3 regions of the Limosilactobacillus sp. genome follow, and region 3 is predicted to be linked to each of the others. Evidence: predicted binding sites of a transcription regulator. Region 3 holds the regulator's gene; each other region holds the start of a gene.
The links. The regulator HrcA, encoded in region 3, represses chaperone genes, less so after heat shock. The targets are predictions, from matches to a motif close to TTAGCACTCNNNNNNNNNGAGTGCTAA.
Positions count from the first base shown of each region.

Region 1: a site for HrcA is predicted at 2,918-2,944, ahead of clpP (ATP-dependent Clp endopeptidase proteolytic subunit ClpP). Genes of this name have one in related genera too.
Region 2: a site for HrcA is predicted at 5,345-5,371, ahead of groES (co-chaperone GroES). Genes of this name have one in related genera too.

Region 1 covers NZ_JAKVPE010000001.1:2,077,085-2,085,043, forward strand. Annotated here, with positions in the region: gene rapZ (RNase adapter RapZ) at 1-254, shown strand, start outside; gene LKE23_RS09760 (gluconeogenesis factor YvcK family protein) at 270-1,256, shown strand; gene whiA (DNA-binding protein WhiA) at 1,268-2,206, shown strand; gene clpP (ATP-dependent Clp endopeptidase proteolytic subunit ClpP) at 2,303-2,896, opposite strand; gene LKE23_RS09775 (hypothetical protein) at 3,563-3,694, shown strand; gene LKE23_RS09780 (hypothetical protein) at 3,759-4,304, shown strand; gene LKE23_RS09785 (glucose 1-dehydrogenase) at 4,359-5,123, opposite strand; gene LKE23_RS09790 (TetR/AcrR family transcriptional regulator) at 5,210-5,776, opposite strand; tRNA gene LKE23_RS09795 (tRNA-Arg) at 5,853-5,924, opposite strand; gene gap (type I glyceraldehyde-3-phosphate dehydrogenase) at 6,238-7,251, shown strand; gene LKE23_RS09805 (phosphoglycerate kinase) at 7,341-7,959, shown strand, end outside.
Region 2 covers NZ_JAKVPE010000001.1:2,033,166-2,041,124, reverse strand. Annotated here, with positions in the region: partial or broken gene LKE23_RS09605 (APC family permease) at 1-1,375, opposite strand, end outside; gene LKE23_RS09600 (APC family permease) at 1,538-3,133, opposite strand; gene groL (chaperonin GroEL) at 3,324-4,955, opposite strand; gene groES (co-chaperone GroES) at 5,022-5,306, opposite strand; gene LKE23_RS09585 (redox-sensing transcriptional repressor Rex) at 5,497-6,138, opposite strand; gene LKE23_RS09580 (ABC-F family ATP-binding cassette domain-containing protein) at 6,366-7,959, shown strand, end outside.
Region 3 covers NZ_JAKVPE010000001.1:200,943-208,901, forward strand. Annotated here, with positions in the region: gene infB (translation initiation factor IF-2) at 1-1,139, shown strand, start outside; gene rbfA (30S ribosome-binding factor RbfA) at 1,157-1,519, shown strand; gene truB (tRNA pseudouridine(55) synthase TruB) at 1,571-2,470, shown strand; gene ribF (riboflavin biosynthesis protein RibF) at 2,484-3,455, shown strand; gene LKE23_RS01000 (hypothetical protein) at 3,578-3,799, shown strand; gene LKE23_RS01005 (hypothetical protein) at 3,838-4,209, opposite strand; gene hrcA (heat-inducible transcriptional repressor HrcA) at 4,326-5,375, shown strand; gene grpE (nucleotide exchange factor GrpE) at 5,388-5,969, shown strand; gene dnaK (molecular chaperone DnaK) at 6,008-7,885, shown strand.

The sequences.
Region 1 (7,959 bases), 1.9 Mb from region 3:
GCAACGATAAGCCAGTCCAGGATTACGTGATGAAGAGCCCGATTGCTCAGGACTTTTACCGGCACCTGATCGCCCTGCTCAAGAGCGCCATGCCTGGCTACATCAAGGAAGGCAAGAGCAGTCTGACCGTTGCCATCGGCTGTACCGGTGGGCAGCACCGTTCGGTTACCATTGCTAACCGACTGGCGGGCGATCTTAAGGAGGCCGGCTACCAGGTTAACCTGGTTCACCGGGACGTGGACAAGGCAAAGTAGGAAGGAAGAAGTTTAATGTTTCGAAAACCAAAGATTGTTGTGATCGGCGGTGGAACCGGCCTGCCAGTCATTTTGCGGGGCCTGCGTGACAAGGACGTCGATGTCACTGCCGTGGTCACGGTTGCTGATGACGGGGGTTCTTCAGGGATCCTGCGCAACTACATCAACGTGGTGCCACCTGGTGATATTCGAAACGGTCTGGTAGCCCTGTCAGAGCTGCCTAAGCTGGAGCTTGATGTCTTCCAGTACCGCTTTAACAGCAACGACCAATTCTTCGCGGGACACGCGATCGGCAACCTGATCATCTCGGCACTTTCGGAGATGCGGGGCGGAATCTTCACCGCCGTCCAGGAGCTGTCGGAGATGATGAAGATCCGCGGTCACATCTATCCGGTGGCTAACGAGCCACTGACGCTGAATGCCGAATTCATGGACGGCACCACCCTGAGCGGCGAGTCTGAAATCACGGCGGCTCACAAGCAGATCAAACGGGTCTGGGTGACCCCGACCCACGATGGGGATGGGCACACCACCAAGCCGGTTCCGGAAGTGATCCAGGCGATCAAAGAGGCCGACCAGATCGTGCTCGGGCCCGGAAGCCTCTTCACCAGTATCCTGCCGAACCTGATGATCAAAGAGGTCGGCCAAGCCGTCTGCGAGAGCAAGGCCGAGGTCGTCTACATCTGCAACATCATGACGCAGAAGGGCGAGACCGACCACTTCACCGATGCCGACCACGTCCGGGTGCTCAACCAGCACCTCGGCCACAACTTTATTGACACGGTCCTGGTCAACATCCGGCCGGTGCCGAAAAACTATATTGACTTTCAGGAATGGAACGAAATTTCCCAGCCGGTCGGCCATGATTTTCAGGGCTTACGCGACCAGGGCTGCCGGGTGATCAGTTCCAACTTCCTGCGCCTCAAGGATAATGGGGCCTTTCACGATCGCGATCTGGTAGTGGCGGAGTTGATTAACCGCCTGCACCAGGTCCATGACTAGGAGGGATTTTTGTGTCGTACGCGAGTGATGTCAAAAAGGAATTAACCGCCATCAAGGTTCACCAAGACAATGCCAAGGCGGAACTGATGGCCCTGATCCGGATGAACGGGAGCATTGGCCTGGGAAATGGGGGACTCGTCCTCAACATTCAAACCGAAAACCCAGCCATCGCCCGGCGGATCTATTCCCTGCTCAAGGAGTTCTACCACGTCGAGAGTGAGATCGTGGTGCGGCGCAAGATGAAGCTGAAGAAGAACAACCAGTACATCGTTCGGCTGCGCAATTCGGCCCAGCACGTCCTCGACGACCTGGGGATCTTACAGAATCTCCAGATCAAGGAACGGGTGCCGCTGGAACTGCTAAAGGACGAGTGGATGGTCCGCTCCTACCTGCGGGGGGCTTTCTTGGCCGGTGGTTCGGTCAATAATCCGGAAACGTCGCGCTACCATCTCGAGATCTATTCCCTGTACGAGGAACACAATGAGATGATTGCCCAGATGATGAACAAATTCGGCCTCAACGCTCAGACGACGGCCCGGCGCAGTGGCTTCATCGTCTACCTGAAGGAGGCCGAGAAGATCGCCGACTTTATGTCGCTGATCGGGGCGACGAACTCGATGCTTCAGTTTGAAAATGTCCGGATCGTTCGCGACATGCGTAATTCGGTCAACCGGCTGGTCAACTGCGAGAATGCCAACATGAACAAGATCGCCAACGCTTCGACCAGGCAGATCGAAAACATCCGCCTGATTGAATCGCGGGTTGGCCTGCAAAGCCTGCCTGATAAGCTGCGGGAGATCGCTGAGACCCGGCTGGCCCACCAAGAGGTCAGCCTCAAGGAACTTGGTGAATTGGTTCCGGGCGGGCCAATCTCGAAGTCGGGGGTCAACCACCGCCTGCGCAAGCTCAACGCCTACGCCGACGAGCTGCGAATGGGCAAAGCTGAATAAACTAAAAGGGTGCAACCGTTGCTGGCTGCACCTTTTTTGATAGAAAAAAAGCGTTTCGACTCGCTAAGGAATCGAAACGCTTTTCATTGATAGTGATTACTTCAGCTTGGAGTTGTTTTCCATTACTCCGTCAAGCAGGCCGTAATCAACGGCTTCCTGAGCGGTGAAGTAGTGGTCACGCTCCGTATCGTGCTGAATCTGCTCCAGGGATTGTCCAGAATTCTTGGCAAGGATGCCGTTCAGCATCTTCCGCGTCTTCAGGATTTCCGTGGCAGCAATTTCAATTTCGGTTTGTTGACCCTGAGCACCACCAGATGGCTGGTGAATCAGAACCTGGGAGTGTGGCAGACCGAACCGCTTGCCCTTGGTACCGGATGATACCAGGACACTGGCCATTGATGCGGCCATCCCGATTACGATCGTCTGCACGTCGGACTTGATGAAGTTCATCGTGTCGTAGATCGCCATCCCAGAGGTAACAACACCACCAGGAGAGTTAATGTATAAGTAAATGTCTTTGGTTGAGTCTTGCGCATCCAAGAATAACAGTTGCGCAACAATGGAATTAGCCATGTCGTCATTGATTGGACCAGACAGCATAATGATCCGGTCCTTCAGAAGCCGTGAGTAAATGTCGTAAGCACGTTCGCCACGTGATGACTGCTCGACGACTGTTGGAACTAAGTTCATAGTGTGGCCTCCTTACTTAAATTAGCACACGTTAGCTGGTATTGCTAACGGATATTAATACTATAACCGATTGGTCAAAAAAGGTCAAATGATTTATCTCTTTTAAATTAAAAAACAGCAACGACCGGGAATTGCCGATCGCTGCTGGGGGAGTAGTCAGAAGTTGTCAAGATAAGAGATTTACTTTTCGTTCAGGTTTTCGGCGAGCATGTCCAGCTCAGCGGCAGCGCTCTGCTGGTCCAGTTCCTTCCAATCTGCAGCGGTCTTGAATACGTTTAATTTACTAGTGTCTTCCATGATGAATACCTCCTGTGATAGATGTTAGCTTTTATTTTTTATAAATTAATTAGTAGCTCCTTAGGACACTTATAATGTACCGCATATTGGTCTGATTTGCAAGTGCCTATTTAACAATATTTGTAAAGGGTTTTCATAAATTGGTCTAGTCAGGAACCCTGAGAACACGACTGGGGCGATTGGTAACGTTTATCAATTTGAAGTAAAAAGTAAAAATAAATTTGCTTTTTTACCTATTGAAAAGTTGGTAACGAGCGCCCAATTAAATTCGCGGGGCGAAATTTAGCCAAGGCTTGCTTTTTGGGACGGGGCCCGGTATAATTGGAACGTTAATTATTTTACGTTTGATATTAAAGGAGGCATAGATTCATGCGTAAAGCACACCCATACGGCGTTCAAGGCCGTCGCCCAGTTGCTCCTAAGTACAAGCGAGCATTAAAAGAAAAGAAGATCGAAGCTATTCGTAAGTGGGCTAAGGAAAAGCCAGCAGACGAAAAGTAATTCGTTAATGAAAGAGAGCTGCCAGCGATTGGCAGCTCTTTTTTTACAGAGAAGGACGATAACAATGGAAGCTTTGATGAAAAGGGCGACAACCTGGTCGGGGATTGGCCTGCTTATGTTGACGATTCTCTACCTGATTTTCCCTCAAAAAATTTTGTTGAGCCTCGTGCTGACCTTTTTGGTAACATTCTATCAACTAGGGATGCGGCTGGTTGTTGGCAACGTAATTGAACCACGATTAAAGCTTGATCAGGATTGTCGCTGGTTCAGGGTGACGGCGGGCGAGCAGCGTCTTTACCGCTTGCTGAAAGTAAGGAAGTGGAAAAGCTTTCTGCCAACCTATTCGCCAGAAAAATACGACCTGCGCCGGCGTTCACTGCCTCAGCTTATCCAAACGATGATCGCCGCGGAGTTTGACCACGAATTGATGTTTATCTTAACCTATTTGCCCCTGATCCTGATTGTACCGTTTGGTGATCCGGCAATCTTTATCAGCACGTCCGTCATCGTGAGCCTGATTGAACTGCCCTTCATCATTCTCCAGCGCTATAATCGAGCACGGCTGCAGAGGCTGCTTCGGCGCCGGGAGCGGCGTCAGCGGATGAAATGAAAATCAAAAAACGCAAAGGCCTAGTTTTCACCGGCCTTTGCGTTTTTAATTCTATTATTTGTAAATCAATCCGCCATCAACGACAATCGCCTGACCATTTACGTAATTGGCTTTGTCACTTGCCAAGAATGAGACCACGTTGGCGATGTCTTCCGGTTGGGCAGGACGCCGCAGAGCAACTTCAGCGCTCTTTTGCTTCTCCAGCTCATCCGGCGAGATATGAAGCTGTTGGCTGTAATTCTTCACGATTTGCTTCATCATCGGTGTCATCGTGTAGCCTGGGCAATAGCAATTAGTCGTGATGCCGTATTTGCCAAATTCACGGGCCGCTGCTTGGGTTAGCGAACGAACGGCGAATTTAGTGGCGGAATAGCCACCGTGGTTTGGAGAAACCTTGTAGCCACCGACTGATGAGGCGTTGATGATCTTGCCGGGAGTTCCCTGCTTAATGTACTGCGTTGCCGCTGCCTGGATGCCAAAGAGGACCCCCTTCATGTTGACGGCAATCAACTGATCAAATTCTTCCGCCGTCATTTCGAGCAGAGGGTATTCTTTCGAGATCCCGGCATTATTGATCATTACATCCAGCTGGCCGAACTCACCAACGGTTTGACTAACTAAACTATCGACGTCCTCTTTTTTGGAAACGTCCGCTTGAAAAGCTTTAACCTGATTGTCGGCAAATTGACTAGCGAATTGTTCTGCGTCCGCCAAGTTATAATCGCCAATTGCAACTTGAAATCCGTCAGCCACTAATTGACGAACAATTGAAGCACCAATGCCCTTGGCACCGCCAGTAACGATTGCAACTTTCTTCATGAAAATCATCCCTTCATCATTTGATGACTTAATCGTAGCCAAAAGATAAAGAGAGGGCGTTACAACTTTGGCTCTAACTGTAACCCTCAGAGGGCGGCGATGATTCTTCCGAGCTGGCGGTCGTAGTGGTCGGCCTGTTCGAGCGTAATTGGGGTGTTGTTGGCAAGCGTGTAGGTAAAGACCGTGATCAGGTAGCTAGCAATGATCTCGAGGTCCAGATCGGAAAAATAGTGTTCGCGGAAATAATGGTACTTGATACTGACCTTGTACTTGTGAATAAAGGTGGGGGAGGGGTTAGTAACCAAAAAGGCCTTAAATGTTTCCCGGTTGGCCTGCAAAAAATTCCGCATCTTCTTTAGGTAGTGGGGATAGGAGGGATTAGCAAAGTCAAAGAACTTGAGCTGATAGCTTACGTGAAGCAAGTTGGCAACAAAATTGCTCTCCAAAACCTCCTTAATTTCCCACGTATTACTAAAGTAGCGGTAGAAAGTGGGCCGAGAAACCTGAGCGTGCCGGCAAATCGCGGTGATCGAAATATGCTCAAAGTCCATTCGCTGGTACAAGTAGAGGAAAGACTTGCTGATGGCCTGCTCAGTTGAATTGAGGGGAACAGCATGACACAGCTGGGATTGGTAAGGATTGTTCATCGCCATGAATGCCTCCTAAATGCTTATAAAAAAATAAACAGGGCACTGGACAAACCTGTCACAGCACCCTGCAAATAAAAAATGCGCCCCCCGGGAGTCGAACCCGGATCTCGAGAACCGGAATCTCACGTGCGATCCATTACACTAAGGGCGCAGAGCTGATTTACTTTGTGTTGAATCAATCAACGTCTATTATAATATCCTAATTCTTGCCCTAATGCAACTATTATTTGAACTTTTTAATCAAGATAACGTTTTCACAAGAAAATGCAAAATTTCTAGGGCGATTGAATAGACTTTTGCCCGCAAGGTGAGTATTATAAGACTCGTAAGGTTTGTATCTTGCTTAGACTTACCAGATTGTTCTGGCCAGTTAGAACCAGTCTAATTGATTGGCGCAAAAGCCGGAATGTGATAAACTAAGCATGTGCACTAACTATGTTTTTCCTAAAGGAGGAAATTGCAGTATGACTGTAAAGATTGGTATTAATGGTTTCGGCCGTATTGGTCGTTTGGCATTCCGTCGTATTCACGAACTCAACACTGATGACATCGAAGTTGTTGCTATCAACGACTTGACTTCACCAGAAATGTTGGCTTACTTACTGAAGTACGACTCCACCCAGGGTCGTTTTGATGCTGAAGTTTCATCAAACGACAAGGGCATCGTCGTTGACGGTAAGGAATACCCTGTATACGCAGAACGTGACGCACGTAACATTCCTTGGGTAAAGAACGACGGTGTCGACTTTGTTCTTGAATGTACTGGTTTCTACACTTCTGCTGAAAAGTCACAAGCTCACCTGGACGCTGGCGCAAAGCGTGTCCTGATTTCCGCACCTGCCGGCAACATCCCAACTGTTGTTCCTGGTGTTAACCTGGACACTCTGAAGGCTGACGACAAGATCGTTTCCGCCGGTTCATGCACCACGAGCTGCCTGGCACCAATGGCATACTTCCTGAACAAGAACTTCGGTATCAAGGTTGGTACCATGACTACTGTTCACGCCTACACTGGTTCCCAAGCCGTTCTTGACCAACCACGGGGCAAGAAGTTCCGTAACAACCGTGCTGCCGCTGTGAACACTATTCCTCACTCTTCAGGTGCTGCTAAGGCTATTGGCCTGGTTATCCCTGAACTGAACGGTAAGCTTTCCGGTCACGCACAACGTGTTGCCGTTCCTACTGGTTCATTAACTGAACTTGTTACTGTTATGGACAAGAAGGTTACGGTCGACGAAGTTAACGACGTTATGAAGAAGGCTGCTGAAAACAACCCAGCATATGGTTACACTGAAGACCCAATCGTTTCATCCGACATCATCGGCTCAACCTTTGGTTCTGTCTTTGACCCATCCCAGACTGAAATCATGGAAGGCGAAGACGGCACTCAATTAGTTAAGACCGTTGCTTGGTACGACAACGAAAACGGCTTCACTTGCAACATGATTCGGACTCTGCTTCACTTTGCAAATCTGTAATCTGATTGCTTAAATAAGCTTTTTCAAAAGGTGGGAGGAGGAGACTCCAACCACCTTTTTTCTTAACAGAGAAGGAGGAAACATAATTCATGGCTAAGTTAACTGTTGAAGACCTGCCTTTAGAGGGCAAGAAGGTATTAATGCGGGTGGACTTCAATGTCCCGATTAGTGACGACGGTACAAAGGTTGAAGACGACAACCGGATCGTTGCTGCTCTGCCAACTATCAAGTACGTAATTGAGCACAACGGTAAGGCAATCCTGTTCTCCCACCTTGGCCGGATCAAGAAGGAAGAAGACAAGCCTGCTAAGTCATTGAAGGCCGTTGCAGAACGCCTGTCCAACCTGCTGAACAAGCCAGTTACCTTTGTTCCAGTAACGGAAGGCAAGCAGCTGGAAGATGCCATCAACGCAATGAACGATGGTGACGTTCTGCTGGTTCAAAACACCCGTTACGAAGACGTTAAGGATGGCGAATACGTCAAGCGTGAATCCGGCAACGACCCTGAACTGGGCAAGTACTGGGCTTCCCTTGGTGATGTCTTTATCAACGACGCCTTCGGTACTGCTCACCGGAAGCACGCTTCCAACGTCGGCATCGCTACTAACATGCCAGGCAAGGCTGCCGCTGGTTACCTGATGCAAAAGGAAATTAAGTTCTTGGGTAACGCCGTTGACAACCCAGAACGTCCATTCGTTGCCATTCTGG
Region 2 (7,959 bases), 1.8 Mb from region 3:
GCGGCCACCTTGGTGTAGTGCGAGTGAATCGCGTAGAAGATCCACAGCAGGACCGGCATGATGATCAGGTACGGCCAAACGTTGACGAAGTGCTGCCAAAACAGGCAGATGACCAGGACCAGGGAAATCAAGGCTCCGACCAGGTTGATGAAGGCCTTACCCAGCCAGAAGCCCTGGCGTTCACGGAACCAGTGAATGATCATTCCGGACTGGGACAGCGTGAACGGCACGAAAACCCCGACCGCGTACAGCGGAATCAGGTTGTTGGTCTGACCATGGAAGATCAGGATCAAGATGATGGCACCGACCGCCAGTGAGATGATCCCGTTGGAATAGCCCAGCCGATCACCACGGTCCATGAAGGCGTGCGGCATGTACTTATCCTTGGCCATGTTGAAGGCCAGGATTGGGAAGGCGGAGAACCCGGTGTTGGCGGCAACCGCCAGGATCATGGCCGTTGCCAGCTGAAGCAGGTAAAAACCAACCCCATGACCGCCAAAGATCTGGGCCCCATCTGCGATAGCACCGTTGTCCGGGAGTTTGGAATAATTCCCAGGTAGAAGCTGAAGAAGATGATGGCACTGAAGAAGGTCGCCAAAATCAAGCTCATGATCGCCAGGGTCGTGGCCGCGTTCTTTTCCTTGGGTTTGTTAAAGTTCGGCACCGCGTTGCTGACGGCTTCCACCCCGGTCAGGGATGAAGAACCGGCAGAAAAGGCCCGAATGAAGAGGACCAGTGACATGCCCTTAACCGGCGTCCCATAGTCCACGACCGCGTGGTAGTGAATGTTACCGGTGGCGACGTTGTAGAAACCCCAGATAATCATGATCGTGATCATCACGACGAAGAAGTAGACCGGGACCGTCAAGAAGTTGGCACTCTCGCTCATCCCCCGCAGATTCATGAACATGATCAACAGAACGATAATGATGGCAATCGGTATGGAGAACCGGTAAAGCGCTGGGACGGCGGAGGTGATCGCCTCCACCCCAGAGGTTGTTGAAACCGCCACGGTCAGCATGTAGTCGACCAGAAGCGACCCCCCGGCAAAAAGTCCCCCGGTGCTCCCCCAGTTGCGGGTGGCAACGACATAGGCACCCCCACCACTGGGGTAAGCGTGAATAATCTGTTGATACGATAGCGTGATCGCCAGCAAGAGGATCAGGACGATCGCCGCAATTGGAATCGAGTACCAGATAGCGGCGGCCGACAGGGTTACCAGGACGGTGGTAATCTGCTCAGGACCATAGGCGACTGACGAGATGGCGTCGGACGACAGCATCGCTAACGCCTTGAATTTTGTTAAGTGGGTTTGACCCTCATCCAGGGTCTTCAGTGGCTTCCCAATTAACACGCGTTTTAGATAACGCCACATATCATTTTCTCCCTCCCAACTTAGCTGAATTTTAATCAGTCTGTGGAAATTTTGTTAACTTGATCGTTACCCCGATTGGATAACTGAACAATATTATAATTTATTCACCGGCATTGCAACAAGCAATCTGCGACTTTTTTCACCGATTAGGACAAATTAGGCCTAAAGTTTGACCCGCGCATTGACTTCTTCGGCGATCGGGTCCATCTCCGGCAGGTGACTGTGAACACCCCACCAGTAGAAGCCGAGCGAGCAGATGATAATGAGCACAAAATCCCACGGGTACTGGATCCAGTCACGGCCACCAAAGCCTGTGCTGCCGGCATAGGAGACCAGCGAGATGAAGACCATGTAGGCGATCAGCCAGGCAGAGCTCTTCAGCTGCTGGCCCCACTTGGAGTGCTGGTAGCGTACCTCATAGTAAAGGTAGATCGGCAGGCCGAGGGCGATCACCACAATCACCTGAATGGTCGTCGGCCACATCGTCCAGTAGATCGCCAGGCTGGCGAGGACAAAGGCAACCGGGGCCAGCCAGGACATGTAGTGTGGGGCAAAGGGCCGTTTCAGATCGGGCCGCATCCGGCGCAGGGCCGTAACGGTGACCGGGCCGGTCAGGTAGGCGATCAGGGTCGATCCAGTAATGACCGTCGCTAGCAGGCTCCAGTTCCGGAAGGTGTTGACCAGGATCACGGCCAGAATGAAGTCGGTCACCATGGCGAAACGGGGAATCATGTAGCGCCGGGCCAGGCGTCCCAACCACTGTGGCAGGTGCTTGGTGTGGGTCATTGCCGCCAGGGCCCGGGAGGCCGTCGCCACGAAGGCCACCCCGGTTCCGAACGGCGAGACAAAGGCGTCCATGTAGAGCAGGATGGCCAGCCAGTTCATCCCCAGCAGGATGGCAATGTCGGCAAAGGGCGAGGTGAAGTTCACCCCGTGCCAGCCGTTTTTGGCCAGCAGTGCCGGGTCCACCGCCCCGATGAAGGCCACCTGGAGCATGATGTAGATCACCGCGGTGATAATCATCGAGATCAGCACCCCGCGCACGATGTTTTTGCGGGGGTTCACCATCTCGCCACCCATGTTGATGATCGTCTGGAAGGCGTCGTAGGACATGATGATCCCGGAGACGGCCGCCGCTTCAAAGATCGACCGGCTGCCGTAAGGCATGAAGGTCGCCGCGCTGTGACCAAAGTTGCCCGGATGGAAGCCGCTGACCAACAGCATCACGATGGTCAGGGTCGGCAGAACAATCTTAAAGATCGAGATCAGGTTGGTGAAGCGGGTCATCAGTTTAACCGACCAGAAGTTGATTAAAGTGAAGATCAGCATGAAGAGCACAACCACCCACATTCCCTGGGCAGTCACGTTGCCGTGAGAGAGAAAGTGGTGGGTCCAGTTGGCCCAGGACCACGGCCAGGAACTCATGTACTGAACCGAGGCCACCGCTTCCATTGGCACCAGGGTGATGAGCGAAATCCAGTTGGCCCAGGCCGCAATAAAGCCGAGCAACTGACCGTGGCTGTACTGGGCGTAGCGGCTCATGCCCCCGCTCTCGGGAAACATCGCCCCCAGTTCAACGTAGGTAATTGCGATACTAATGATAATGACCGCCCCAAGGATCCAGGAAATGATGGCGGCAGGGCCGGCCACCTTGGCCGCGGTCCCGGCCCCGAATAGCCAGCCGGAGCCGATCAGTGAATTCAGCGCCAGCATGATCCCGGAAAAGAGGCTAATTTTGTGTACTTTTAGTTTTTCCATGTTAGTCCTTTCTGTACCGGTGATTGAAAATAATTGCAAAGTCTACTTTACCACACCCGCGGACCCGTGCGGTGCTGAAAAGGCTTTCCAAAATTTCCCCAGATAGATATTTCCCGGGAAATAAAAATAGCCGACGGGAAATTTCCCCATCGACTATTTTTACTTATTTGATTTTATGTAACGGCAGAGATTACATCATGCCGCCCATGCCGGCGCCGCCTTGTGGAGCAGCAGGGGCATTGTTCTTGTTGTCGTCAGGCTTGTCAGCAACAACGGCTTCCGTCGTCAGCAGCAGTGCGGAAACGGAGGCAGCGTTTTGCAGAGCGGAACGGGTAACCTTGGTTGGGTCAACGATTCCGGCTTCAACCATGTCTTCGAACTTGCCATCAGCAGCGTTGTAACCAATACCAGGCTTTTCGCTCTTCAGCTGGTTGATAATAACAGAGCCTTCAACACCGGCGTTTTCAGCGATTTGACGAACTGGAGCTTCCAGGGCGTCCTTAACGATGTTAACACCAGTTGCTTCGTCACCGGTGGCTTCAACCTTGTCCAGGGCAGGCAGAACGTTTACCAGTGCCGTACCACCACCAGGAACGAAACCTTCTTGGACGGCAGCCCGGGTAGCGTTCAGGGCGTCTTCGATCCGGTACTTCTTTTCCTTCATTTCAGTTTCGGTAGCAGCACCGACCCGAACAACGGCAACCCCACCAGAGAGCTTTGCCAGCCGTTCTTGGAGCTTGTCCTTATCAAAGTCAGAGGTCGTCTTGGAGATGGCCTGCTTGATTTGGTCAACCCGTTCAGCAATGGCTTCCTTGGCACCGGCACCGTCAACGATCGTGGTAGCGTCCTTGGTAACCGTAACCTTGTTGGCTTGACCTAATTGATCAACGGTAGCGTCCTTCAGGTTCATGCCCAGGTCGTCGGAAATAACGGTCCCGCCGGTCAGAACGGCAATGTCCTGGAGTTGAGCCTTCCGCCGGTCACCGAAGCCAGGAGCCTTAACGGCAACCACGTTGAAGGTTCCACGAATCTTGTTCAAAACAAGGGTTGGCAGAGCTTCACCGGTGATGTCATCGGCAATGATCAAGAGAGCACGGCCTTCCTGAACAACGCTTTGCAGCAGTGGCAGGATGTCCTGGATGTTGGAGATTTTCTTGTCCGTGATCAGGATGTATGGGTTGTCGAGGTCGGCTTCCATCTTGTCGTTGTCCGTAACCATGTATTGAGACATGTAACCACGGTCGAAGCTCATCCCTTCAACAACGTCAACGCTGGTGTCAACACCACGAGAATCTTCCAGGGTGATTACCCCGTCGTTACCAACCTTTTCCATGGCGTCGGCAATCAGCTTACCAACTTCCTTATTGTCAGCAGAGATGGAGGCAATCTGGGCGATGTCATCCTTAGTCTTAACGTCGTGTGACATCTTCTTCAAAGCTTCAACGGCTGCCCGGGTCGCCTTGTCGATCCCACGGCGAATGCCAACTGGGTTAGCACCGGCAGTCACGTTCTTCATCCCGGCGTTAACAATTGCCTGGGTCAGAACGGTAGCAGTCGTGGTCCCGTCACCGGCAATGTCGTTAGTCTTGGAAGCAACTTCGCTCACGAGCTTAGCACCCATATTTTCGAAGTGGTTTTCCAATTCAATGCTCTTGGCAATCGTCACACCGTCGTTAGTGATGGTTGGGTTGCCGTAGCTTTGTTCCAGGACAACGTTACGCCCCTTAGGACCCATCGTCGTCTTAACCGTGTTAGCTAATTTGTCAACACCGCGGAGCATTTCGTTCCGTGCGTCTTCAGCAAACTTAATTTCCTTTGCCATTTATTGTCACCTCATCGAATCGATAATTATTTTTAAGCTTTAGTTTCCTAATCAACGTGGTTCGAACTAGTCGAGCACTGCGACTAAGTCCTTTTCGTGAACGACCAGGTACTTCTCACCGTCGTATTCCACTTCGTTGCCGGCGTACTTGTCAAAGAGTACCCGATCGCCTTCCTTAACAGCTGGAGCAAGCTTTTGTCCGTTGTCTAAGGTCCGACCTTCACCAACGGCAATAACCTTTCCAGTAGTTGGCTTTTCCTTGACGTTGGATGCCAGGACAATTCCACCAACCGTCTTTTCTTCTTCAGTTTCAGCTTTTAGAACAACGCGGTCTCCTAATGGTTTTAACACGTTAATCCCTCCATCTTGTTAAATTTAATTTTGTCACTTTAGCACTCACTGTGCTTAAGTGCTAACCACAGTTATTACTATAACATCTTTTGTCCGAATTGCAATAAAAAAGTTTGACCAAATTTGACTATTTTTTAACCAACGAAAAAACGCCCCGTCAGCACTAGGCTTTCGGGACGTTGATCAATTCTTATTTGTTGTCTTCGGAATAGTTCTTAATAAAGTAGATCAGGGTCTGCAGCTCGTTGGTCAGGTCAATGTTTTGCACCTGAACGTTCTTCGGCACGGACAGGCGGACCGGAGTAAAGTTTAAGATCCCCTTGACCCCGGCTTCAACCAGCTGGTCGGTGACCTTCTGAGCCTTGTCACCCGGCACCGTCAGGATCACAACGTCAATCTGCTGTTCCTTTAACTGGGTCATCATTTCCTCGGCCGGGTAGATCGGAATCCCGCTCTTGACCGTGTTAGCCATCTCCGGCTTGGTGTCAAAGGCGGCACTGATCCGCAGGTTGGTGTCCTGGTGGAAGTTGTAGTTTAATAAGGCACTCCCCAGGCTCCCGACCCCGACTAAGGCCACGCTGACCAGGGAGTCCTGATGCAGGATGCCCTTGAAGAACTTGAGCAGGCTGGCCACGTCGTAACCATAGCCCCGCTTCCCCAACTCACCAAAGTAGGAAAAGTCCCGCCGGATCGTGGCCGAGTCGACCTGAACGGCCTCAGACAGTTCCGTCGAAGAAACCCGCTGTTTGTTGGCACTCATCAGAACGGTGAGGTAACGGTAGTAGATTGGCAGCCGGCGGGCAGTTGCACGTGGTATTTTCTTAGTTGGCATAATTATCCCCCTATCATTGATCGTTTACTCTTAACTCTCACGCTTATTGTTGAGCAAATTGCCAGCTCGATTTGAGAACTTTGTGAAATTCACATCACAATACATTCTAGCAACCTTCGGCGGTTTTGTGAACCGATCCACAATAAAAAGTGCATTTTTTATAAATTTCTTGAAATCTGTTAGAATAGATAAGAATTTATTACATCCATATTAATGAGGTTTCTTCAATGATACTATTACAAGCCAATGACGTCATGCGCCGTTTTGGGGCCGACGTTTTATTTCACAATATCAACATGCAGATCCAGGATCACGGCCGGACCGCCCTGGTTGGCCGCAACGGTGCCGGGAAGACCACCCTGCTGAAGATGATTGCCGGCATCACTACCCCCGACGAAGGCACGATCAGCAAGGTCCGCGACCTGACGATCGGCTACCTGGCCCAGGACCAGGGGCTCGACAGCCAAAACAATATCTGGGCCGAGCTCGACCTGGTTTTCGCACCCCTCCACGCCATGGAGGACGAGATTCACCAACTTGAAACCGAACTTGCGGACATTGACCCTGCCGACGAGCGCTACCAGCAGGTGATGAACAAGTACGATCGCCTGCAGAGCGACTACAAGAAGCGCGGTGGCTTTGAGTATGAATCTCGGATGCGGGGAATCCTGAAGGGCTTTGGCTTCGGCGAGGAGTACTACGACACGCCGGTCGACGCCCTGTCCGGGGGACAAAAGACGAAGCTGGCCCTGGCTAAGATTCTCCTCCAAGCCCCCCAGCTGTTAATCTTGGACGAACCGACCAACCACCTCGACATGAATGTTTTGGCCTGGCTGGAAGACTATTTGAAGAGCTACCAGGGCGCCCTGCTGGTGGTTTCCCACGACCGGTACTTCCTCGACCACGTTGTTTCCGACGTTTACGATCTCGATAACCGAACTCTGCTTCACTACACCGGCAACTACACCCAGTTCGTCGCCCACAAGCAGGAACGCCTGAAGGCCGAATGGAAGCACTACGATCAGCAGCAGAAAAAGATCGCCAAGCTGGAAGACTTTGTCAACCGCAACATCGTCCGGGCCTCGACGACCAAGCGGGCCCAGGCACGGCGCAAGCAGCTGGAAAAGATGGACCGGCTCGACCGGCCCGAAACCGACGACCAATCGATCCACTTTCATTTCCACAGTGACAAGGACAGCGGCAACGAGGTCCTCGACGTGGAAAACGCCAAGGTCGGCTACGATGAGCAGGTCCTGGCCGGGCCACTCTCCTTCACCGTCCGCAAGCCGCAGCGGATCGGGATCATCGGCCCCAACGGGATTGGGAAGTCGACCCTTTTGAAGTCGATCCTGCACCAGATCCCGTTGATCAGCGGGACGGTCAAGTTCGGGGCCAACCTGGACATCGGTTACTACGACCAGGAACAGCAGCAGCTCCATCCCGATAAGACGGTGCTCGATGAGGTCTGGGACGAGCATCCCGAGGTCCCGGAAAAAGACATCCGCTCCCTGCTCGGCAGCTTCCTCTTCGTCGGTGATGACGTCTACAAGGTCGTCCACGAGCTCTCCGGGGGTGAAAAGGCCCGGCTGGAGCTGACCAAGCTCTCCTTCAAGCCGATCAACTTCCTGATCCTCGATGAACCGACCAACCACCTGGACATCGACAGCCGCGAGGTCCTCGAAAACGCCATCAACGAGTTCACCGGAACGGTCCTCTTCGTCTCCCACGACCGGTACTTCATTAACCAGGTGGCCACCGACGTGCTGGACATGCGCAAGGACGGCATCACCCACTACGAAGGTGACTACGACGACTACCTGG
Region 3 (7,959 bases):
TCACTGAAGAGCTGGCCAAGTACAACCTGATTCCTGAAGACTGGGGTGGGGACACGATCTTCGTCAACATCTCAGCCAAGTTCGGCAAGAACATCGACGAGCTGCTGGACATGATCCTGCTCCAGGCCGAAATGATGGAACTGAAGGCCAACCCAGACCAAAACGGTGCCGGTTCCGTTGTCGAAGCACGGCTTGACCAGGGTAAAGGTCCAGTTGCGACCGTCCTGATTCAACAGGGGACCCTTCACGTTGGGGACCCGGTCGTTGTCGGCAATACCTTTGGTCGGATTCGGACGATGACCAACGAAAACGGTCGTCGGATCAAGTCCGCTACACCAGCCACGCCAGTCGAAATCACCGGGTTAAACGATGTGCCAGAAGCCGGGGACCGGTTCGTGGCCTTCGACGATGAAAAGACGGCGCGAGCAGCCGGTGAAGCCCGGGCAAAGCAGGCCCAGGAGAAGGAACGGCAACGGACTTCTCACGTTACCCTGGACAACCTCTTCGCCACGATGCAGAAGGGGAAGATGAAGACCCTGCCGCTGATCATCAAGGCCGATGTGCAGGGTTCCGTTGAGGCCCTGAGCCAGAGTCTGCAGAAGATCAAGGTTGATGGCGTCCGGGTGGACATCATTCACCAGGCCGTTGGTGCCATCAGCCAGAGCGACGTTACCCTGGCCGAGGCTTCCAACGCCGTTATCATTGGTTTCAACGTTCGGCCAACACCGGTTGCTAAGTCGCTGGCTGATTCCAACAACATCGATATTCGGCTTCACCGGGTCATTTACAAGGCCATCGAGGAAGTTGAAGACGCCATGAAGGGGATGCTGGAACCAGTCTACAAGGAAGAGACGATTGGTGAAGTTGAAGTTCGTCAATTGTACAAGGCTTCCAAGATTGGGACGATTGCCGGTGGGATGGTTACTTCCGGTAAGATTACCCGGGATTCCAAGGTTCGTCTGGTTCGTGACGGCGTGGTCGTTTACGAAGGTGAACTGGGGAGTCTGAAGCGGTTCAAGGACGACGTTAAGGAAGTCAAGGCCGGCTTTGAATGCGGGCTGACGATTGCCAACTACAACGACATCAAGGAAAATGATGTGATCGAAGCTTACCAAATGAAGGAAGTTCCGGTTAAGTAGAACTGAAGGAGAATTTTATGCCAAGCAAACAATTTCGGGTTGACCGCCTGGCTGGGGAAATCCAGCGGGAGGTTGATGATATCCTGTTAAAACGGGTGCGTGATCCCCGGGTGAAGGGCATTACGATTACCGGCGTTGACGTGACCGGTGATCTTCAGCAGGCCACCATTTACTACAGTCTGCTGTCCGATTTGGCTTCCGACGGTGAGAAGGCCCAGGCCGGCCTTGACAAGGCAACCGGCCTGATCCGGAGCGAACTGGGGGCCCGCTTGAACATCTTCAAGACCCCGGCCATCAAGTTCGAACGGGATAAGTCAATCGCCTATGGCAGCCGGATTGATCAATTAATCAACCAGCTGCACCAACAGGAAAAGAACTAACAAGAGCGGGGCGGATTACCCCGCTTTTTATTTTTGTGGAGGAATGATGGAATGGATGGAATTATTCCCTTATACAAAGAACGCGGCATGACGAGCTTTGACTGCGTTAGTCGCTTACGCAGGATCCTGCAAACCAAAAAGATTGGCCACTCGGGGACCCTCGATCCGGCCGTCGACGGGGTCCTGCCAATCTGTGTCGGCAGTGCCACCAAGGTCGTCGATTACCTGATGCAGTCGGGAAAACAGTACCAGGGTGAACTCCTCATTGGTGAGGCCACCACGACCGAGGACCTGGAGGGGGAGATCATTGCGGCTCAGCCGGTAACCGCAGCGATTCCCGCCGAAAGGATCCAGGAAGAAATGGATAAAATGACCGGGGAAATCACCCAAATCCCCCCGATGTATTCGGCCGTCAAGGTCAAGGGCAAGCGGCTTTACGAGTATGCCCGGGCCGGAGAGACCGTTGAGCGTCCGGTTCGCCACGTCACCATCGAGCGCTTTGCCCTACTAGGAACCGACTATGATGACCAGACCAAGCAGCAGCGGGTCAGGTTCAAGGTTGACTGCACGAAGGGGACCTACGTCCGGACCCTGGTGGTGGATCTCGCCAAAAACCTGGGGTATCCGGGAACAATGAGCTGGCTGACCCGGCTGAAGAGCGGGGGGTTCACCCTTGACCAAACGCTGAGCCTGAGCGACATTCAGGACGCCGTCGCGACGGGAACGATTCAGCACTACTTCTACCCACTCGACTACGCCCTCAAGGACTATCCGGCCATGGAGCTGAGTGCCGACCAGTGGAAGGCAGTGCAAAACGGTGGTTGGCTGAAAAGCGATGAGGTCAAGCCGGCCGGCGATTCAATCGTCTTGAAGTATCAACAGGCCGTAAAAGCCCTGTATCACCGTGACCACCAGTACTACAAGCCAACTAAGATGTTTTCGGTTAAATAGGGGGGAATGAGTCGTGCAAGTAATTAAAATTCATCATCCCCTGGATTCCAAGCTGATTCCGGCGGGTCCCGTCGTGCTTGCGATGGGCTTCTTCGATGGAGTCCACCGGGGACACCAGGCGGTCATTCGGCGGGCCAAGGAGATTGCCCAGCAACGGGACTTGCCTTTAGCAGTGCTCACCTATAGCCACGCTCCTGGCGTCGTTTACCGGCAATACCCGGGCGGCTTCAAGTACCTTTCGACGACCGAACGCAAGCTGGCTTTGCTGGAGCAGCTGGGTGTTGACCGCGTCTACCTCGTTAGCTTTACCTCCCAGTTTGCCGCGCTGGCGCCCCAAGACTTTGTCGACCAGTACCTGGCGGACGGTTTTCACAGTCAGGTGGTAGTGGCGGGCTTTGACCACACCTATGGCCCAGCTGAAACTGCCTCGATGGCTAAGCTGCCCGCCTATGCCCGCGGCCGTTTTGAGGTTGTCACGGTGCCGAAATTTACGGAGGACGGTAACGAAAAGGTGGGGTCCCGCCTGATCCGTCAGCTGATCGATGCCGGCCAGATCCAGGAGGCAAACGCGGAGCTCGGTTACTACTACACCACCACCGGCCTAATTGTTCACGGCCTGGCCCGGGGGCGGACGTTGGGCTTCCCAACCATCAATGTTGAGACGCCAACGCCGGAGCGCCTTCCCGGGATCGGCGTGTACGCCACCGACGTTTTGATCGGTGGCCACTGGTACGGGGGAATGGCGAGTGTTGGTCGTAACATTACCTTTGGCGACGACAACCAACTGACCCTCGAGATTAACCTCTTTGACTTCTCCCAGATGGTTTATGGCGAAGAGGTCAAGGTGCGCTGGTACCAGTACCTGCGCGGTGAGGAGAAGTTTGCCGGGGCCGATGAGCTCGTTGCCCAGATGAAGCGCGACGAACAGGCAGCCCGCCAGGTGGTTGCCCACCGTCCCGTACTCGAAGACCAAATTTTATCCTAAAGGAAAAGGCCAAGCACTGTTGCGGTGCTTGACCTTTTTATGTTGAAAATAAAATTTTCTCTTGCCTCGGGTAACCGGAGCGGGCGTATGATCGTTCTAATCAAAGAAAAGGAGCGATTGAAATGAACGTTTTAGTGATTGAGGCCACGAGTCCGCTGGGGCAAGAAATTTGCGCGCGTTTGGAGCAAAGCAGTCACCACCTGCGGGCCATGACCCGTTCGGCGGCTAAGTTAGCTAACGCAAATTATGAAGTTGTTGAGGCCGATCCGCGGGCGGTAGTGGATCTGATTGACCAGGGCTCGGATAAATATGCCAACGCTAGCATCAGCATTACCAATAAATAATAATAAAAACGAGCTCACCTTGAGGCGGCTCGTTTTTATTAATGCCGACTAGCACGGTGGCCGCCGGTTTGGTGAATGCGGTGCACGTGGCGCTTGAACTTTGGCCCGTCGTCGACCGCCAGTTGGAAGTGCCGCATCTTGCCGTAGAAGGGGTGGCCGGTCAATTTGAGGTTGGTCCAGGACCGCATGATGTCGGTCATCTGGTCAATCTCCTTGAGACGTTCCGGATTGCCTTCCTTCTTGGCCGCTTCTTTGATGTCCGACTGCAGGCGGTAGATCAGGTTGTTGTGATAGGCCAGCAGCTCGTTGGTCAGTGGCGCGTTGCGGTACTTATTGAAGAGGCGCTGGATGATCTCCATTGCCTCCTGTGCACTGTGCGGCTGGAGGTAGCGTTGCTGATTATTATCCATTAAAAAATCTCCTCAAAACTGTTTGACATTTCTTGACTTTTAGCGTGGTGGTTGGTATATTATACAGTGTGCTTAGCACTTAACCCTAAAGAGTGCTAAAAGGGGAAGTGATTAATATGCTAACACAGCGTCAAAACAAGATCCTGCAAGCGATTGTACGTCAATACACGTCAACTGGTCAACCCGTGGGTTCCAAGCACCTGGCTGAAAAGCTGCCGTTTAAGGTCAGCCCGGCGACGGTGCGCAACGAGATGGCGGTTCTGGAAAAACAGGGCCTGATCGCTAAGGAACACTCGTCTTCGGGGCGGGTGCCTTCCAAGGACGGTTACCGTTATTACATTGATCACCTGCTTAATCCGCGGGCGGTCACCGATAACGACCTGATCGTTATTCAGAACTCACTGGGGACCAGTTTCCAGAAGATTGATGAAATCATCTCGCACTCGGCTGATATTTTATCAAACCTGACGTCATACACCGCCGTGACCCTGAAGCCAGAGCAAGAAGACGTTCGCTTGAGCGGCTTCCGTCTGGTCCCACTGGGCAACCAAAAGGTGATTGCCATCCTGGTTACCGACAGCGGGGACGTGGAGAGCCAAGCCTTCACCCTGTCACGGGACGTTGACCCGGAGGCCCTGCAAGCGGTCATTCGAATGATCAATGACCAACTGGTGGGCCTGCCACTGTCAACCGTCTTGAAGCGGCTGAATGACGATATCCCATTGCGCGTCATGCACTACATGCACAGCGCCGATGGCTTCCTGGATCTTTTTGATAATGTCGTTTCCAAGGCTGCCCGGGAGCAATTCTTCATTGGCGGCCGACTGAACCTTTTGAATTTCTCGAACAACAAGGATCCGCAGTCGCTGCAGACGATGTACCAGCTGCTCGACCACAATGATCAGCTTTCCCACCTGCTTGACGCCGATCTCAACGACCAGGGCGTCAACGTGCGGATTGGTTCCGAGATTTCCAAGGATAAGGTACTCGACAACTACAGTCTGATTACGGCGACCTACGATGTTGACCAATATGGCAAGGGCATCATCGCCGTGCTCGGGCCGACCAGAATGCCGTACTCACGGACAATTGGTCTGGTGAATGCCTTCCGGCAGGAGCTGGCCAAGCGTCTGTTAGGTTTCTATCGACATTACTACGATTCATAGGAGGCGAGTTAATTGGCAGACAAGGAAGAACAGCAAGCCAAGAAACAAGCGGCCTCATCTAAAGCAAATGAAGCAAAGGATGAGCAAAAGCAGGCAAAGCAGGCTGACAAAGCCGCTAAGCCAAGCCGTGAAGAAGAGCTTGAAGCACAGATCAAGGATTTGAAGCAACAACTCGATGACAAGGACGACAAGTACCTGCGGGCTGAGGCGGAGATTCAAAACATGACGAACCGCTTCAACAAGGAACGGGCCCAGATCTTAAAGTATGATGGTCAGGACCTCGCCAAGTCCGTCCTGCCGGTGCTGGACAACCTGAAGCGCGCCCTGACGATTGAAGTCACGGACGAAAACGGTAAGCAGCTCAAGCACGGGATCCAGATGGTTCACGACCACCTGATTGCTGCCCTAAAGGATCACGGAATTACCGAGATCGAGGCTTTGGACAAGCCCTTTGATCCGACCCTGCACCAGGCGGTTCAAACCGTTCCGGTTCAGGATGATCAAAAACCAGACACCGTGGTCCAGGTTCTGCAGGCTGGCTACCAGCTGAAGGACCGGGTCCTGCGCCCAGCAATGGTTGTTGTTGCACAATAATTAATGATAATTAAATATTAAAAAGAGGGAATTAAACAATGGCAAGTAACAAGATTATTGGTATTGATTTAGGTACTACTAACTCCGCCGTTGCCGTGATGGAAGGTAACGAACCAAAGATTATTACTAACCCGGAAGGTAGTCGGACGACGCCATCCGTTGTTTCATTCAAGAATGGCGAAACACAAGTCGGTGAAGTTGCCAAGCGGCAAGCAATCACCAACCCGAACACGATTTCATCCATCAAGAGTCACATGGGTGAAGCCGGCTACACGGTTGAAGTTGATGGCAAGAAGTACACGCCACAAGAAATTTCTGCCATGATTCTGCAGTACCTGAAGAAGTACGCCGAAGACTACATCGGTGACACGGTTGACAAGGCCGTTATCACCGTGCCAGCCTACTTCAACGATGCTCAGCGTCAGGCAACCAAGGATGCCGGAAAGATTGCCGGCCTGGATGTTAAGCGGATTATCAACGAACCAACTGCTTCCTCACTGGCTTACGGCCTGGACAAGCAGGATAAGGACGAAAAGATCCTGGTTTACGACCTTGGTGGTGGGACCTTCGATGTTTCCATCCTGGAACTCGGTGACGGGGTCTTCCAAGTACTCTCCACGAACGGTGACACGCACCTGGGTGGGGATGACTTCGACCAAAAGATCATGGATTGGTTGATCGATGGCTTCAAGGAAGAACACGGCGTTGACCTGTCCACCGACAAGATGGCCCTGCAACGGCTGAAGGATGCCGCTGAAAAGGCCAAGAAGGACCTTTCCGGTGTTCAAGAAGCCCAAATCAGCCTGCCATTCATTTCCGCTGGTGAAAACGGTCCACTGCACCTGGAAAAGACGCTGAGCCGTGCCCAATTCAACCAACTGACTAATGATCTGGTTGAACGGACTAAGCAACCAGTTCTGAATGCTTTGAAGGATGCTGACCTGTCATTTGATGACATTGACGAAGTGATCTTAAACGGTGGTTCTACCCGGATCCCAGCCGTTCAGGAAATGGTTAAGGACCTGACTGGCAAGGAACCAAACCACTCCATCAACCCTGACGAAGCCGTTGCCCTCGGTGCTGCCATTCAGGGTGGTGTGCTGACCGGTGACGTTAAGGATGTTGTGCTGCTTGATGTTACGCCACTGTCCCTGGGGATTGAAACCATGGGTGGGGTCTTCACCAAGCTGATTGATCGGAACACGACCATTCCAACTTCCAAGAGTCAGATCTTCTCCACGGCTGCTGATAACCAGTCTGCCGTTGACATCCACGTCCTGCAGGGTGAACGGCCAATGGCTGCCGACAACAAGACCCTGGGGAACTTCCAGCTGACTGACATTCCAGCTGCTCCCCGTGGTGTTCCACAAATCAAGGTTACCTTCGACATCGACAAGAACGGGATCGTAAACGTTTCTGCCGAAGACCAGGGGACCCACAAGAAGCAAAACATCACGATCAAGTCCAACTCCGGCCTGTCCGATGAAGAAATTGAACGGATGAAGAAGGATGCCGAAGAGCACGCCGCTGCCGACAAGAAGAAGAAGGAAGAGGTTGACCTCAAGAACGAAGTTGACCAGGAGCTCTTCCAAGTCGACAAGACCTTGAAGGAAGTCAAGGGCAAGGTTCCTGAAGACGACATCAAGAAGGCTGAAAGCGCTCGTGACGACCTGAAGAAGGCCAAGGAGAGCGGCAACTTGGACGACATGAAGGCCAAGAAGGACGCCTTGAACAAGGTTATCCAGGACCTGAGTGTCAAGCTTTACCAACAGGCGCAGGGCCAACAAGGCAACGCCCAAGGTGGCGCAAACCCGAATAACGGTGGTGCCAACAACGGTAACAACGGCCAAAATGGCGATGATGGCAATACTGTTAACGGCGACTTCAAGGACGTTACGCCAGACGACAAGAAGTAATCAGACAAAAATGTAAGTAAAAAGCCAAAGGCCATCGTTTGACAGGACTTTGGCTTTTACTTTGCTTTGCGAAG